2 regions of the Herbaspirillum sp. C7C2 genome follow, and region 2 is predicted to be linked to the other one. Evidence: predicted binding sites of a transcription regulator. Region 2 holds the regulator's gene; the other holds the start of a gene.
The links. Region 2 encodes sigma-54, which starts transcription at its own class of promoters, with help from an activator protein. Its sites were predicted from a motif close to TGGCANGNAANCTGCTTT; they were not measured.

Region 1 (7,043 bases), on a different contig from region 2:
GCAGGATTCCATCGCCGAACAGGCCGGCCTGGCGGGCAAGTGAGGCGGGAGACAGGATATGTTCCATGCATAGACGGCTAGACTTCCTCTCCCTGGGTTTCCTGCGCAGGATCGAGATCCGCTATCGGCTGATCAATTCCTTCATCCTGGTGTCGCTGGTGCCGCTGTTGATCTCGGGGCTGCTGGCCTACCGTGAGACCAGCCGCGCGACCCAGGACAAGGTGCGCGCCTACTCGGTGCAGGTAGCCCGGCAGATTTCACAGAACCTGCTGCTGCGCATGGAAAAGATCGAGGACACCAGCGAGGAACTGGCGCTCTCGGACAAGCTACAGCGCCTGCTGGGCGATTATTACAGCGGCCATGAGGCCGCCAGTGCGGCGGCCCGCAGCGGCGTAGCTCGGGTGCTGCTCGATACCTATGGGGCCTTGCCTGACGTCAACCAGAAATACCTGCTGGACCGGCGGCGCCAGGTCATCGATCCGCAGATCTTCGCGCCGCTGGCCGGCAGCATCAGCCGCGTGGCCGAAGAGGCCCCCGACCTGGGTGGGCGCGCCTGGTGGACGCTCTATCACGCCGGCCACGGCCAGAAGAGCGTGGCCATGCTGCGTGAGATCCGCTTTACCGGCAACAACCGTCCGGCCGGCTATCTGTTCGTGGGAGTGAGGCCGAGCTATTTCTTCAGCATCTTCGAGGGCGTGGAACTGGGCTATGACTCCAGCATCTTCATCGTCGACGCCAGCGATGGCACGGTGGTGGTGCAGGGGCGCGACGGCAGCGCCAGCACCGCCGATCCGGCCTTGCTGAGCGGCATCTCGGAAAGCCTGTCGCAACGGCGCACCAGCGACTTCATCGCCTATACCGGGCTGGACAAGACACGCTACTACGCCGCCATCGCCAAGCTGCCACACTCGTCGTGGTGGGTGGTCAGTACCACGCCCAGCGACAAGCTCAACGCCGACACCCGTTCGGTACGCGACAAGATCATCGCCATCGGCCTGGGCTGCTTTGCGGTCTCGCTGCTGCTCTCGGCGCTGATCGCGCGCAGCATCAGCGTACCGCTGCAGCGGCTGGTCGGTGCCATGAAGGAAGCCGGCAGCGGCGATACCACGGTGCGGGTGGCGCAGGAAGGGGGCGACGAGATCGCCGTGCTCTCGCGCAAGTTCAATGAGATGGCCGGCAAGCTGCAGCAGAACAAGGAAGAACTGGAACAGCAGGTGGCGCTGCGCACGCACGAGCTGGAGCGCGCCAACCGGAAGCTGGAAGCGCTCTCGGCCACCGATGGGCTGACCGGCGTGGCCAATCGGCGACGCTTCGACGAGGTGCTGGTCAATGAGCTGCGGCGCTCGGTGCGCTCCGGTCATCCGCTGGCCTTGCTGATGCTGGACGTGGATTACTTCAAGAAATACAACGACCGTTATGGCCATGTGGCCGGCGACGAATGCCTGCGCATCGTGGCGCGGGTGCTGCAGAAGAGTTCACGCCGGGCGACCGATTTGGTGGCCCGCTACGGTGGCGAGGAGTTCAGCGTCATCATCGCCGAGAGCGATACCGCGCATGCCCTGCAGCAGGCCGAGAACATCTGCCAGGCCATCTTCGAACTGAAGCTGCCGCATGCCGATTCGCCCTCCGGCTACATCACCGCCAGCATCGGCGTGGCCGCCCTGCAGGCCGACGACAGCACCACCGCCGAGCAGGTGGTACGCATTGCCGACCAGGCGCTGTATCACGCCAAATACCAGGGCCGCAACCGGGTGGTGCTGGGCAGCGATGCCACACGCAACCTGTGAGTCCGACTCCTGCCTGCTGACAAAGCGCTGACGATGGAAGTCCCTTTGTAAAGTTTGATAAAGCGCGGCTATTCCGCCCTGAACCATTGACCGTGCGCTGCATCATACCGCTATGCCAACCCGTCACCCTTGAGAGAGGTATAGCAGATGAACCCGAGTCGCCAAGAAAAAAAACACTGGACCATCGAAGACATCGACCTGAACCGCATTGACCTGGAGCGCGTACGCCACGATGAAGACCTGTTCTATCTGGTCGCCTGTGCCTCCTTCGTGGAAAGCGGTTCGGACCTTTACACGCACAACCTGGTGGAATACTACAAGGGCGATGCCGAGGTCGAGAGCTGGCTGCGCGAACAATGGGAAAAGGAAGAACTGCAACACGGCGCGGCGCTGCGCGCCTATGTCGAACACGTCTGGCCGGAGTTCGACTGGCAGCGTGCCTATCAAAGCTTCCTCGACGAGTATTCCGGTTACTGCAAGGTCGAGCTGCTCGAACCCACCCGCGCCCAGGAGCTGGCGGCGCGCTGCGTGGTCGAGACCGGGACCTCCACCTACTACCGCGCCCTGGCGCGTGCCACGGACGAGCCGGTACTCAAGCACCTGGCGGGCCTGATCGCCACTGACGAGGTCAACCACTACAAGCACTTCTACCAGTACTTCCGCCGTTACCGCCGCCAGGAAAACATCGGCCGCTCGCGCGTCTTCGGCACCCTGAGCCGGCGTACGCTGGAACTCAAGAACGAGGACGCCGACTGCGCCATCCGCCATGTGGTGATGATGCACAAGCCGGAGCTGGCAGCCGACCCGGTGCGGCTCAAGGAACTGGCCTCGCGCATGAGCCGCACGGTGCGCGTGAATCTCAAACCCGAGACCACCATCAAGATGATCATGCGGCCGCTGGAGCTGCCGGTAGCGCTACAGAACATGATCGAATTTCCCCTGCGGCAATTCATGCAGCACGTGCTGTTGCGCTGAACGCCCTGCAATGGATGGTCCGGCTGCAGGGGCCGCAAGGAGCCCATGAAGTGCAGTACCCCGCATCCGGCCGGATCCCATTGTTAACAATCCTGACGGCCCGCCTGCTGCCCGGTGCGATCCTCTCCAAATCACGCCAAACCCGCCTGGGCTGGCGCCTGGCGACTTGCCCCAAGATCGGGCATCAAGAAGCGCCAGCTTGGTGAATATTGCCGTTGCACCATGACGCTGTCGACAATTGCGCTCACCTTTGGTGCGCAAATCTGTTCCGGCTGACAACATTTCTCCCTCCCGCCGTCTCGTCCCGCCCCGCTTTGATGCAGGCCTGCGCCCGTGGCGCGCCATTGGCACGCATTCTGCTAAAGCGACTGGGCAGTGAAAAAAATCTTCCAAAACTTTTCTCGAGGGAGCACCACATGTCACGTCGTACCGTACTGAAAGCCACCGCACTGGGCGCATTCGCACTGGCCGCATCCTCCTGGCTGCCCTCCGCCTTCGCGGCCGACACCATCAAGGTCGGTATCCTGCACTCGCTGTCGGGCACCATGGCCATCTCCGAAACGTCCCTGAAGGACGTGGCCCTGATGACCATCGACGAAATCAACGCCGCCGGCGGCGTGATGGGCAAGAAGCTGGAACCGGTGATCGTTGACCCCGCTTCCAACTGGCCGCTGTTCGCAGAAAAGGCTCGCCAGCTGATTTCGCAGGACAAGGTGTCGGTGGTGTTCGGTTGCTGGACCTCGGTGTCGCGCAAGTCGGTGCTGCCGGTCTTCAAGGAACTGAACAGCCTGCTGTTCTACCCGGTGCAATACGAAGGTGAAGAGCTGGAGAAGAACGTCTTCTACACTGGTGCTGCGCCCAACCAGCAGGCCATCCCTGCGGTCGAATACCTGATGTCCAAGGAAGGTGGCGGCGCCAAGCGCTTCGTGCTGCTGGGTACCGACTATGTCTACCCGCGCACCACCAACAAGATCCTGCGCGCCTTCCTGCACAGCAAGGGCGTGAAGGACTCCGACATCGACGAGGTCTACACCCCCTTCGGTCACTCCGACTACCAGACCATCGTGGCCAACATCAAGAAGTTCTCGGCCGGTGGCAAGACCGCTGTGATCTCGACCATCAACGGCGACTCCAACGTGCCCTTCTACAAGGAACTGGGCAACGCCGGCCTGAAGGCGACCGACGTGCCGGTGGTGGCATTCTCTGTGGGTGAAGAAGAACTGCGTGGCGTGGATACCAAGCCGCTGGTAGGCCACCTGGCTGCCTGGAACTACTTCGAGTCGGTGAAGAACCCGGTCAACACCGCCTTCATCAAGAAGTGGAAGGAATACGCCAAGGCCAAGAACCTGCCCAACGCTGATACCGTCGTGACCAACGACCCGATGGAAGCCACCTACGTGGGTATCCACATGTGGGCACAGGCCGTGGAAAAGGCCAAGTCCACCGACACCGACAAGGTGATCGCGGCCATGGGCGGCCAGACCTACAAGGCACCGTCGGGCTACACGCTGGAAATGGACAAGACCAACCACCACCTGCACAAGCCCGTGATGATCGGCGAAATCAAGGCCGACGGTCAGTTCAACGTGGTCTACAAGACCAAGACCACCATCCGCGCGCAACCGTGGAGCCCGTATATCCCGGGTAACGAAAGCAAGCAGAAGAACTAAGCTTGTTGTAGTTGCAAGGCGTTCTTTCGGAGCGCCTTCGATACGCCGCGTTGCGGCTACTCAGTCCGAACGGGTCCTTGTTGCACAACCCACGGACCGTCCGATCTGAGTAGCCGCGTGGGCGGCGTATCGAAGGCGCTCCAACCGCCGCACGTTCCTCCCTCCACAAGAAGAACGCCCGACGATGCGCATCGGCCACGGCTTCGTGTCCGGCTCGCGCTTCGAGGCGCACACCATCATGACACCAGCCATCCAGTTCCTACGCGGGCTCCTCGCGACCTGGCTTTGCGTCCACGCCCTGACGGCGGGCGCGGCCATCGCACCGGACCTGCTCAAGCCCCTTGGCGGAGACGACCCCGACGCGCGCATCGCCGCCGTCAACCAGATTGCGGCGCTGGCCAACGACGACGCCCTCAAGATTCTCAATGCCTTGAACAGCGACGCGCTCTATGTCACCCCTGCCGGTGACGTGCTCATCGTCGATGATGCCGGCAAGGCCTTCAACCCGGCCACCGACCAGACCGGCCCGGCACCCGATGATGCAGAGGGCATCACCGTCAACAACCGCCTGCGTGGCGCCGTCGACGGCGCCCTGTCGGGCTTGAAGCTGCTCTCGCCGCAACGCGACCAGCGCCTGGCCGCCGCCAGCGAGCTCCTGAAGAATGCCGACCCGGCGCAGATCCCGCTGATCGAAAAGGCGCTGGCCAAGGAGAGCGATCCCCAGATCAAGGACGTGCTGCTGCAGGTGCAGGCCACTGCCAACCTGCATGCCACCGACCCGGCCGCGCGCCGTGCTGCGGTGAAGACGCTGGCCGAGACCACCAATGCCTCACTGAAGCCGGCGCTGGAAAACATGCTGGCCAAGAATCCGGATGGCTCCTATGTCGAACCCGATGAAGGCGTGCGGGTGGAAGCCGTGCGCACCCTGTCGGCGCTGGACCGCCACCTGGCCATCGTGGACTTCGCCGGCAAGCTGTTCTATGGCGTCTCACTGGGCAGCGTACTGCTGCTGGCCGCGCTGGGCCTGGCCATTACCTTTGGCCTGATGGGCATCATCAACATGGCCCATGGTGAATTGCTGATGATCGGCGCCTATACCACCTATGTGTGCCAGCTGGTGTTCCGCAAGTTCTTCCCGGGCGCCATCGATGCCTATCTGGTGGTGGCCCTGCCGGCGGCCTTCATCGTCGCCGCGGCCGTCGGTATCGCGCTGGAACGGCTGGTGATCCGCTGGCTCTACGGCCGTCCGCTGGAGACCCTGCTCTGCACCTGGGGCATCAGCCTGATGTTGATGCAAGGCGTGCGCTCCATCTTCGGCGCCCAGAACGTGGAAGTGGCCAACCCGAGCTGGATGTCGGGCGGGGTCACCGTGTTGGGCTCGCTGGTACTGTCCTATAACCGCATCGTGATCGTGTTCTTTGCGCTGTTCGTAGTGTTTGCGGTGTGGCTGATCCTGAACAAGACCCGCCTGGGCCTGTTCGTGCGCGCCGTCACGCAGAACCGCCGTATGGCCGATTGCGTGGGCGTGTCCACCGGCAAGATCGACATGATGACCTTCGGCCTGGGCTGCGGCATCGCCGGTCTCGGTGGCGTGGCGCTCTCGCAGCTGGGCAACGTCGGCCCCGACCTGGGCCAGGGCTATATCGTGGACTCCTTCATGGTGGTGGTGCTGGGTGGCGTGGGCCAACTGGCCGGTACCGTGATCGCCGCCTTCGGCCTGGGCGAAGTCAACAAGTTCCTGGAGCCGATGGCCGGCGCCGTGCTGGCCAAGATCGCCATCCTGGTCTTCATCATCGTATTCATCCAGAAGCGTCCGCAAGGTCTCTTCGCACTCAAGGGAAGGAGCGTCGAATGAGCACTATGATCATGCGCCCCTCGCTGTTCAATCGCCCGGCCTGGGCCGGGATCGTCATCTGCACCGTGGTATTGGCGCTGCTGCCGATCTGCAACCTGCTGTTCCCGGCGGACAGCAGCCTGCACGTGTCGTCCTATACCATCGCGCTGGTCGGCAAGTTCATGTGCTACGCCATGGCGGCGCTGGCGCTGGACCTGGTCTGGGGTTACACCGGCATCCTGTCGCTGGGCCATGGCGTGTTCTTCGCGCTGGGTGGTTACGCGCATGGCATGTACCTGATGCGCGCCATCGGCCGTGACGGCGTCTATCAAAGCGACCTGCCGGACTTCATGGTGTTCCTGAACTGGAAGGCCTATCCCTGGTACTGGTGGATGACGGACCATTTCTGGTTCTCCATGCTGCTGGTGGTGCTGGTGCCGGGTCTGCTGGCCTTCGTGTTCGGGTACTTCGCGTTCCGCTCGCGTATCAAGGGGGTGTATTTCTCCATCATCACGCAGGCCATGACCTTCGCCTTCATGTTGCTATTCTTCCGCAACGATACCGGCTTCGGCGGCAACAACGGCTTTACCGACTTCAAGCGCATCCTGGGCTTCACCATTACCGCACCGTCCACCAAGGCAGTGCTGTACCTGGTGACGCTGGCACTGCTGGTGGGCGCACTGCTGGTCTGCCGCATGATCGTCACCTCCAAGCTGGGCCGGGTGCTGCAGGGCGTGCGCGATTCCGAATCGCGCCTCATGTTCATCGGCTACAACC
Region 2 (7,842 bases):
ATGGCTGCACCCAAACGTATCGCGCTGGTGACCGGCGCAGGCTCCGGCATCGGCCGGCAGATTACCCTGGCGCTGCTGCGCGAAGGCTATGGCGTGGCCCTGGCCGGACGTCGCCAGGATGCGCTGGAAGAGACCGTCAAACTGGCTGGCGAACACGGTGCCAATGCGCTGGTGGTGGCAACCGATGTGACCGATCCGGCCTCGGTCAAGCAGCTGTTCGCACAGACCCGGCAACGCTTTGGCCGGCTCGACATGCTGTTCAACAATGCCGGCATCTTCGCACCGCCGGTATCGCTGGAGGAGTTGAGCGTGGAGCAGTGGAAGGCAGCGGTGGACATCAACCTGACCGGTGTTTTCCTGTGTACCCAGGAAGCCTTCCGCGTCATGAAGGAGCAATCCCCGCGTGGTGGCCGCATCATCAACAACGGCTCTATCTCGGCCCATGCGCCGCGTCCGTTCTCGGCCTCCTATACGGCCACCAAGCATGCCATCACGGGCCTGACCAAGGCCACTTCGCTGGATGGTCGCGCCTATGACATCGCCTGCGGCCAGATCGACATCGGCAATGCCTCCACCGACATGACCACGCTGATGAAGAAAGGCACCTTGCAGGCCGACGGCTCCACCAAGGTCGAACCGACCATGGACGCCGAGCACGTGGCCAAGGCCATCCTCTACATGGACAGCCTGCCGCTGGATGCCAATGTGCAGTTCATGACGGTGATGGCGACCAAGATGCCCTATATCGGGCGGGGTTGAGCGGTCAGCGCTTAAGAAAGAATGCGCCGTCGGGAAACCCGCGGCGCATTTTTTATTGACCGTTCTGCTGCCACTCGCTCAGTCTGCCTCGCCCTTCATACCCCGCCATTCAGGGGTGAGCTGCAGCGAAATCCCGAACATGTCCAGCACGCGCCCGAGGGTGTGATCGACCATTTCTTCCATCGAGGCTGGGCGCTGGTAGAAACCGGGCAGCGGCGGGAAGATCACGCCGCCCATCTCGGTCACGGCGGTCATGTTGCGCAGGTGGGCCAGGTTGAAGGGCGTTTCGCGCACCATCAGTACCAGGCGACGACGTTCTTTCAGGACCACGTCGGCAGCACGGGTGATGAGGTTGTCGGAGAGACCATGCGCCACGGCGGCCAGGGTTTTCATCGAACAGGGCGCCACCACCATGCCGGTGGAGGCGAAGGAGCCGCTGGCGATGCAGGCACCGACGTCGCGCACATGATGCACCACGTCGGCCAGGGCTTCGACGTCCTTGCGCCGCATGTCCAGTTCCTGGTGCAGATTGAGCACGCCGGCTTCGGAAATCATCAGATGGGTTTCCACCTGACCATGCTTGCGCAGGTGCTGCAGCAGGCGCACGCCATAGATCGCGCCGGTCGCACCGGTGATGGCGACGATCAGGCGCTGGCGTGGCGGACTGGAAGTGGAACTCACGAGAGAAACCGGAGCGGGGCAGCGATGCGCCGGGTTTAGCCCTTGATCAGGGTCTGCAGTTCGCCCGAGGCGTACATTTCGCTCATGATGTCCGAGCCGCCGACGAATTCACCCTTCACGTACAGCTGGGGAATGGTTGGCCAGTTCGAATATTCCTTGATGCCCTGACGCACATCGGCGCTTTCCAGCACATTGACGGTGACGATGTTCTCGGCGCCGCTGGCCTTGAGCAGCTGGATGGCCTTGCCGGAGAAGCCGCATTGCGGGAACTGGGCGGTTCCCTTCATGAACAGCACGACAGGGTTTTGGGTCACGGTTTCTTTGATCCAGGATTGGACGTCGCTCATGGCTATGCCTTTAAAAATGGGATTGCCGACATTATAGGGAAAAGCCGCCGCTCGCGTTGAAGTCGGCAGGGTTGCGGCGTGGTTGGGGTGTCGTCCGGCATTGCTTGGTGGAAATCATTTATACGATTTCCGCTTTGGACCTTGCCACCAAGATGAGGGCGGGAGGAGCCTCTTCAAGTCTCATTGCGAGCCGCTTCGGGAGAACAGCGGCGATGATGGACGCGGGATCACTGTTTGCCACAGGAAATGAAACCGGCCCCGGCGCCGCAAAATGAAAAAGGGCGCTTGCGCGCCCCTTCCTCATGAGATTCCCACCTTATGCGTCACGCTGTCGTTGCGCACCCGCCGGCAGGAATGGTCCTGAATCCTTGTCTTATGCCGCGCCAGCCACTGCATCAGCGGGGGTATCGTCGGGCAGACGCTTGGCCATGGAGTGATGCTCCTGCAAGCGGTCCTTGTGCTTGATGACCTGGCGGTCGAGCTTGTCGATCAGGGCATCAATAGCGGCATAGAGGTCGTGCGCAATGCTTTCCGCATGTAGATCCTTCCCCTTGATGTGGACGTTGATTTCCGCTTTTTGGCGCTTTTCCTTTTCTGTGAGTTTATCTACGCTCAGGATCACGCTGACGTCGATCACGTTGTCGAAATGGCGCTTGATACGGGCCAGCTTGCTTTGCACGTATTCCCGGATGGCGGGGGTCAGTTCGAGGTGGTGTCCACTGATGGTCAGATTCATACAAGACTCCTATCGTGAGGTCACTGGAGGTTCGTGCGATGCATCGTCTACAGCTGCTGTACCACGGGCACGGTCTTCGTGTCGGATGGCATGGGCACCAGGTAGGGATGCTTGCCTGAACACAGCAACGGTACTGCTACAGAAAAACTGAGGAAAGCTCAGAGGGACTTGCGGAGATTGACTGGCGGAATCTTCAACACTTCGCGGTATTTGGCGACTGTGCGTCGCGCGACCACCATGCCTTGTTCTGCCAGCATATCCGCAATCTTGCTATCGGATAATGGGGTCTGCGGGTTTTCGGCTCCTATCAACTGTTTGATCAGCGCCCGTATCGCGGTGGAGGAGGCTTCGCCTCCGGTTTCAGTCGCGACGTGGCTACCGAAGAAGTACTTCAACTCGAACATGCCGTGCGGCGTGAGCATGTATTTTTGAGTTGTCACGCGAGAGATTGTGCTCTCGTGTAGACCCAGTGTATCAGCAATTTCACGCAGCACAAGGGGCCGCATGGCCACTGCGCCATGTGAAAAGAAGTTTCTTTGACGTTCGACAATAGCCTGCGCGACTCGCAAAATTGTATCGAAACGTTGCCGCATGTTCTTGATGAGCCACTTAGCTTCCTGCAACTGCGACGACAGCGATCCTTCGCCCTTGGCCTGCTTGAGCGCACTCGCATACATTGCATTGACGCGCAGCTTGGGCATGACCTCATGGTTGAGCATGACCTGCCAGCCGTTCTTTGTCTGTTTGACAATCACGTCCGGCACCACGTAGTCCGAAGCATCGCGCGCGAATTCGGCACCCGGATGCGGACGGCACTGACGGATCACCGCCTGTGCTTCGCGCAGGTCCTCGTCATCGCAATCGAGAGCCTTCTTGATCTTGTTGAAATCGCGCTGTGCGAATAGCGGCAGGTAATCCTCGACAATCCTCAAGGCAAGCTTGCGGGTGACGAAGGGCACCTTGGGCAGGCGGCGGATCTGCAGTGCCAGACATTCACCGGCACTACGCGCACCCACCCCGGCCGGGTCCAGGCTCTGCAGCAGCTTCAGCGAGATCGACAGTTCTTCCAAGTCAACGCCCAGCTCTTCCGGCAGGCGCGCCAGGATGTCTTCCAGCGGTTCCTCCAGGTAACCGCTTTCGTCCAGCGCATCGGTGAGCAGTTCCAGCAGCGCACGGTCGCGGTGTGTGCGGGCGGTGACCCGTATCTGTTCCAGCAGGTGTTCGCGCAGGGTCAGCTCATGCGCTTCCAGTTGCGGGCGGGCATCGTCGTCGTCGGGCGATTTGCCACTGCGTGCCACGTCGTCGAAGCTCCAGTCGGATTCGCCACTGACACCGCTCTCGGGGCTGTTGTCCTGATAGTCGAAACTGGCTTCGCCATCAGTAGCGGAGGGGGCTGCTTCGTTGCCGCTGTCGCCAGCGGGCTCGGCCACTCCGGTGGAGGGCGCGGAAGAGACCGCGCCATCGGCCAACAGGCGCACCGAATTGTCGAGAGCGTCGTCCAGGCGTTCGAGCAGGGGATTGTCGGACAGGATCTGTTCCAGTTCCTGGTGCAGTTCCAGCGTCGACAGTTGCAACAGCCTGATCGACTGCTGCAGTTGCGGCGTCAATGCGAGGTGCTGCGAGGTACGTAACTGGAGCGACTGTTTCATCTGTCTTTCTGGGAGCGGCGTGGCCCGCTGGTTGCAATACCGTTGTGTGGCCGATGGACGGCGGGTGCTACATGCGGAAGTGTTCGCCCAGGTATACGCGGCGCACCGATTCGTTGGCGATGATCTCTTCCGGGTTACCGCTGGCCAGCACCGTGCCCTGGTTGATGATGTAGGCGCGGTCGCAGATACCCAGGGTTTCCCGCACGTTGTGGTCGGTGATGAGCACGCCGATGCCGCGTTCCTTGAGGAAGCGCACGATGCGCTGGATTTCGATCACGGCAATCGGGTCGATACCGGCAAACGGTTCGTCCAGCAGCACGAAGCGCGGATCGGTGGCCAGTGCGCGGGCGATTTCCACGCGGCGGCGTTCGCCACCGGAGAGCGACAGTGCCTGGCTCTCGCGCAGCTTTTCGATCTGCAGTTCATGCAGCAGGTTGTTCAGGCGGCCCTCGATTTCATCGCGCGAGAGCGGCTTGCCGTCCTCCTGGCGCAGCTCCAGCACGGCGCGGATGTTGTCTTCCACCGTCAGCTTGCGGAACACCGAGGCTTCCTGCGGCAGGTAGGACAGCCCCAGCGTGGCGCGCTTGTGGATCGGCAGGCGCGAGATGGGCGAACCGTCCAGATCGATTTCGCCACCGTCCGAGGGGACCAGGCCGACGATCATGTAGAACGAGGTTGTCTTGCCGGCACCGTTGGGGCCAAGCAGGCCGACCACTTCGCCACTACGCACTTCCATGGAGACGTCACGCACCACCTGGCGCGCACCATAGCTTTTCTTCAGGCCGCGAACGACCAGTGAGCTTGCCATCGTTACTGGTCCTTTCCGTTCTGACGGCGCTGGGCCGGTGCCGGCGTAGCGGGCTGGGCGGGCGTGGAAGGCTGGGCGGCATCCGCCGGCGGCGGGTTCTTGGGCTGGATCACGGCAGTGATGCGTCCTGCCCCCGGCTTGCTTTCGCCGCTGGCGGTGTTGTTGACGGAGTAGAACTCGGCGCGGCTGTCATAAGAGATGAATTCGCCATTGACTTCGTCAGTGATGCGGTTGCCATCCATGCGCTGAATGTGCGCCCGCTGGAACAACTTGGAGATTTCGGTCTGCTCGGAATACTCGATGCGTTCGGCCTGGCCCTCGATCCACAGGTTGGGGCCGCCATCGCGCTTCTGGCGGAAGTTCGCCAGTGCACCAGGAGCCGCGTACAGCACCGCATTTTCATAGCCGTACTGGTCGGTCGTGAGCACCACGCGGCCTGCCTTGATGATCAGGGTGCCGCGGGTCATGACGACGTTGCCGGTGAAGGTCTTCACCTGGCGCACGTCGTCGTAGACCATCTGGTCCGCCTCGATGTTGGTGGGCTTGGTGGAGTCCGCCTTTTCGGCGTGGGCCACGCCGCACACGGCAGCCAGCATCAGCATCGGCAGTAAGAGTGAGCGTTTCATGGATTTCCTGTCTGGTCGGTTCTTGGCGTTTTTATCGTGGAGACAAACGGGTTAGCGTTTCTTGGGCGCGGGCTCGTAATAACCGCGCACATTGCCGAACAACTGCACGACCTGGGTGGCGTTGTTGGCCAGCATGCCCACTCCATTCAATCTGGTGGTGCCCATCGTCATTGCAACCGGTTTGTCGGTCTTGACGATCTCGTCATCGGGTAGCAGCAGCAGGTATTCCGAGACCAGATGCATCGGCGCACGGCCGTTGGCGGCGCCGCGGATGGCGTTGGCATTGCCATACATGTGGATCTGGGTCTGGTCGTCGGTCACGCGCGCCGTGTCGGAATACAGTTCCATCGGAGGCTTGTCCTTGTCCAGGCTGTGCACCACGGGCTTGGTAATTTCGAAGGAGTCGTCCAGCGGGAAGTGGACCATCTTGGTCCCGGAAACGTCATAGCGCGGAAGTCCCGTGGGACCGAGTTTCACGTAGCTGAAGTTTTCCAGGTAGTAATCGGGTTTGCCACGTGGGCGCTGTACTGCGTGCTGGTCGCTGGAGGCGCGCAAGGCCTGCAGTACCCAGAAGCTGCCCAGGGCCGCACCGATCAGGATCACCACGATCACCGCCAGCCGGATGCGCTCGGCGGCGCGTTCTCCGCTGCGCCCGCTCATGCCAGGTACGGCGCCAGCGCCGCCTCGTAGTTGCCCTGCGCGGCCAGGACCAGGTCGCAGACTTCGCGCACCGCGCCGTTGCCGCCAGTGGCCTGGGTTACGTAATCGCAGCGCGCCTTGACCTCGCGGTGACCGTTGGCCACGCACGCCTTGAAGGCGACGCGGGTCAGGACCGGCAGGTCGATGATGTCGTCGCCCAGGTAGCCACACGCGGCCGCCGTGAGCTGGGTGTGCTGCAGCAGTTGTTCGAAGGCCTGGCGTTTGTCGTGTACGCCCTGGAACACGTGGGCGATGCCGAGGTCACGCGCGCGCCGCAGTACATAGGGCGACTGGCGTGCGGTAATGATGGCGGCGGCCGTGCCGAACTGTTGCATCATCTTGATGCCGTGGCCATCGAGGGCGTTGAAGCGCTTGAAGGCCTCACCCTCTTCGCCGTAGAACAGGCCGCCGTCGGTCAGGACGCCATCGACATCGAAGATCATCAGGCGAACGCCGGCTGCCTTGGCGAGGGCGTCCGGCGGCAGGGAGCTGGTGAAGGCGGACGCGGTCATCAGATTACCTTGGCGCGGGTCAGGTCATGGATGTGCAGCGCGCCCGTGAGGACGCCCTCGGCATCGGTGACCAGCAACTGGTTGATACGGAATTGTTCCATCAGCTGCACGGCGTCCACCGCCAGCCGATCCTGGTTGATGCTTTGCGGCTGGGCGTGCATCACTTCGGCGATGCTGAAGCTGGTGAAATCCTGGCCCCGCTCCAGCAGGCGGCGCAGGTCGCCGTCAGTGAATACGCCGATCGGCCGGAACTGCTCATCCACCACGGCCGTCATGGCCATGCCCTTGCGCGTGATTTCCATCAGCGCGGCCGACAGCGAGACATCCGGACGCACCGCCGGGATGGCCTCGCCACTGCGCATCACGTCACGCACGTGGGTCAGCAGGCGGCGGCCCAGCGCGCCACCGGGGTGGGAGCGCGCGAAATCTTCTTCGAGGAAGCCGCGGGCGTCCAGCAGCGATACCGCCAGCGCATCGCCCATGGCCAGCGTGGCCGTGGTGCTGGCGGTGGGCGCCAGGTTCAGGGTACAGGCTTCCTTGGCCACTCCGACGTTGAGGTGCACCGCCGCCATCCGGGCCAGGCTGGAATCGTCATGGCCGGTCATGGCGATGATCACGGCGCCCATGCGCTTGATGATGGGGACGATCGCCAGCAGCTCGGCGGTTTCGCCAGAGTTGGAAATGGCGATGAAGACGTCCTTGGGGGTCACCATGCCCAGGTCGCCATGGGCGGCTTCGGCCGGATGCATGAACAGCGAGGGGCTGCCGGTGGAGGCGAGCGTGGCGGCGATCTTGCGGCCGATGTGGCCTGATTTGCCAATGCCCGACACCACGGTGCGGCCCTGGCATTGCAGCACGGCCTGCACGGCTTGTGCCAAGGGCTCGGCGCTATCGTCGCGCAGGCGGCTCTTCAGCGCCAGGATGGCATCGGCTTCGATCTGCAGGGTCTGGCGCGCCAGCTCGACGGCACGGCGGGCAGCCTCGGCGGAAAAAGATGCAGATGTGGTTTTGTCATCGGTTACACT

Region 1: urtA (urea ABC transporter substrate-binding protein) is a predicted target of sigma-54. The motif match lies at 3,108-3,125, and genes of this name have one in related genera.

The regions. Positions count from the first base shown of each region.
Region 1 covers NZ_JABXGI010000011.1:16,587-23,629, reverse strand. Annotated here, with positions in the region: gene HWE04_RS15220 (ABC transporter substrate-binding protein) at 1-43, shown strand, start outside; gene HWE04_RS15215 (sensor domain-containing diguanylate cyclase) at 66-1,787, shown strand; gene HWE04_RS15210 (ferritin-like domain-containing protein) at 1,935-2,762, shown strand; gene urtA (urea ABC transporter substrate-binding protein) at 3,179-4,432, shown strand; gene urtB (urea ABC transporter permease subunit UrtB) at 4,671-6,287, shown strand; gene urtC (urea ABC transporter permease subunit UrtC) at 6,284-7,043, shown strand, end outside.
Region 2 covers NZ_JABXGI010000016.1:22,451-30,292, forward strand. Annotated here, with positions in the region: gene HWE04_RS17940 (SDR family oxidoreductase) at 1-759, shown strand; gene HWE04_RS17945 (UbiX family flavin prenyltransferase) at 838-1,440, opposite strand; gene grxD (Grx4 family monothiol glutaredoxin) at 1,476-1,787, opposite strand; gene hpf (ribosome hibernation-promoting factor, HPF/YfiA family) at 2,161-2,523, opposite strand; gene HWE04_RS17960 (RNA polymerase factor sigma-54) at 2,682-4,172, opposite strand; gene lptB (LPS export ABC transporter ATP-binding protein) at 4,240-4,980, opposite strand; gene lptA (lipopolysaccharide transport periplasmic protein LptA) at 4,983-5,606, opposite strand; gene lptC (LPS export ABC transporter periplasmic protein LptC) at 5,658-6,266, opposite strand; gene HWE04_RS17980 (KdsC family phosphatase) at 6,263-6,817, opposite strand; gene HWE04_RS17985 (KpsF/GutQ family sugar-phosphate isomerase) at 6,817-7,842, opposite strand, start outside.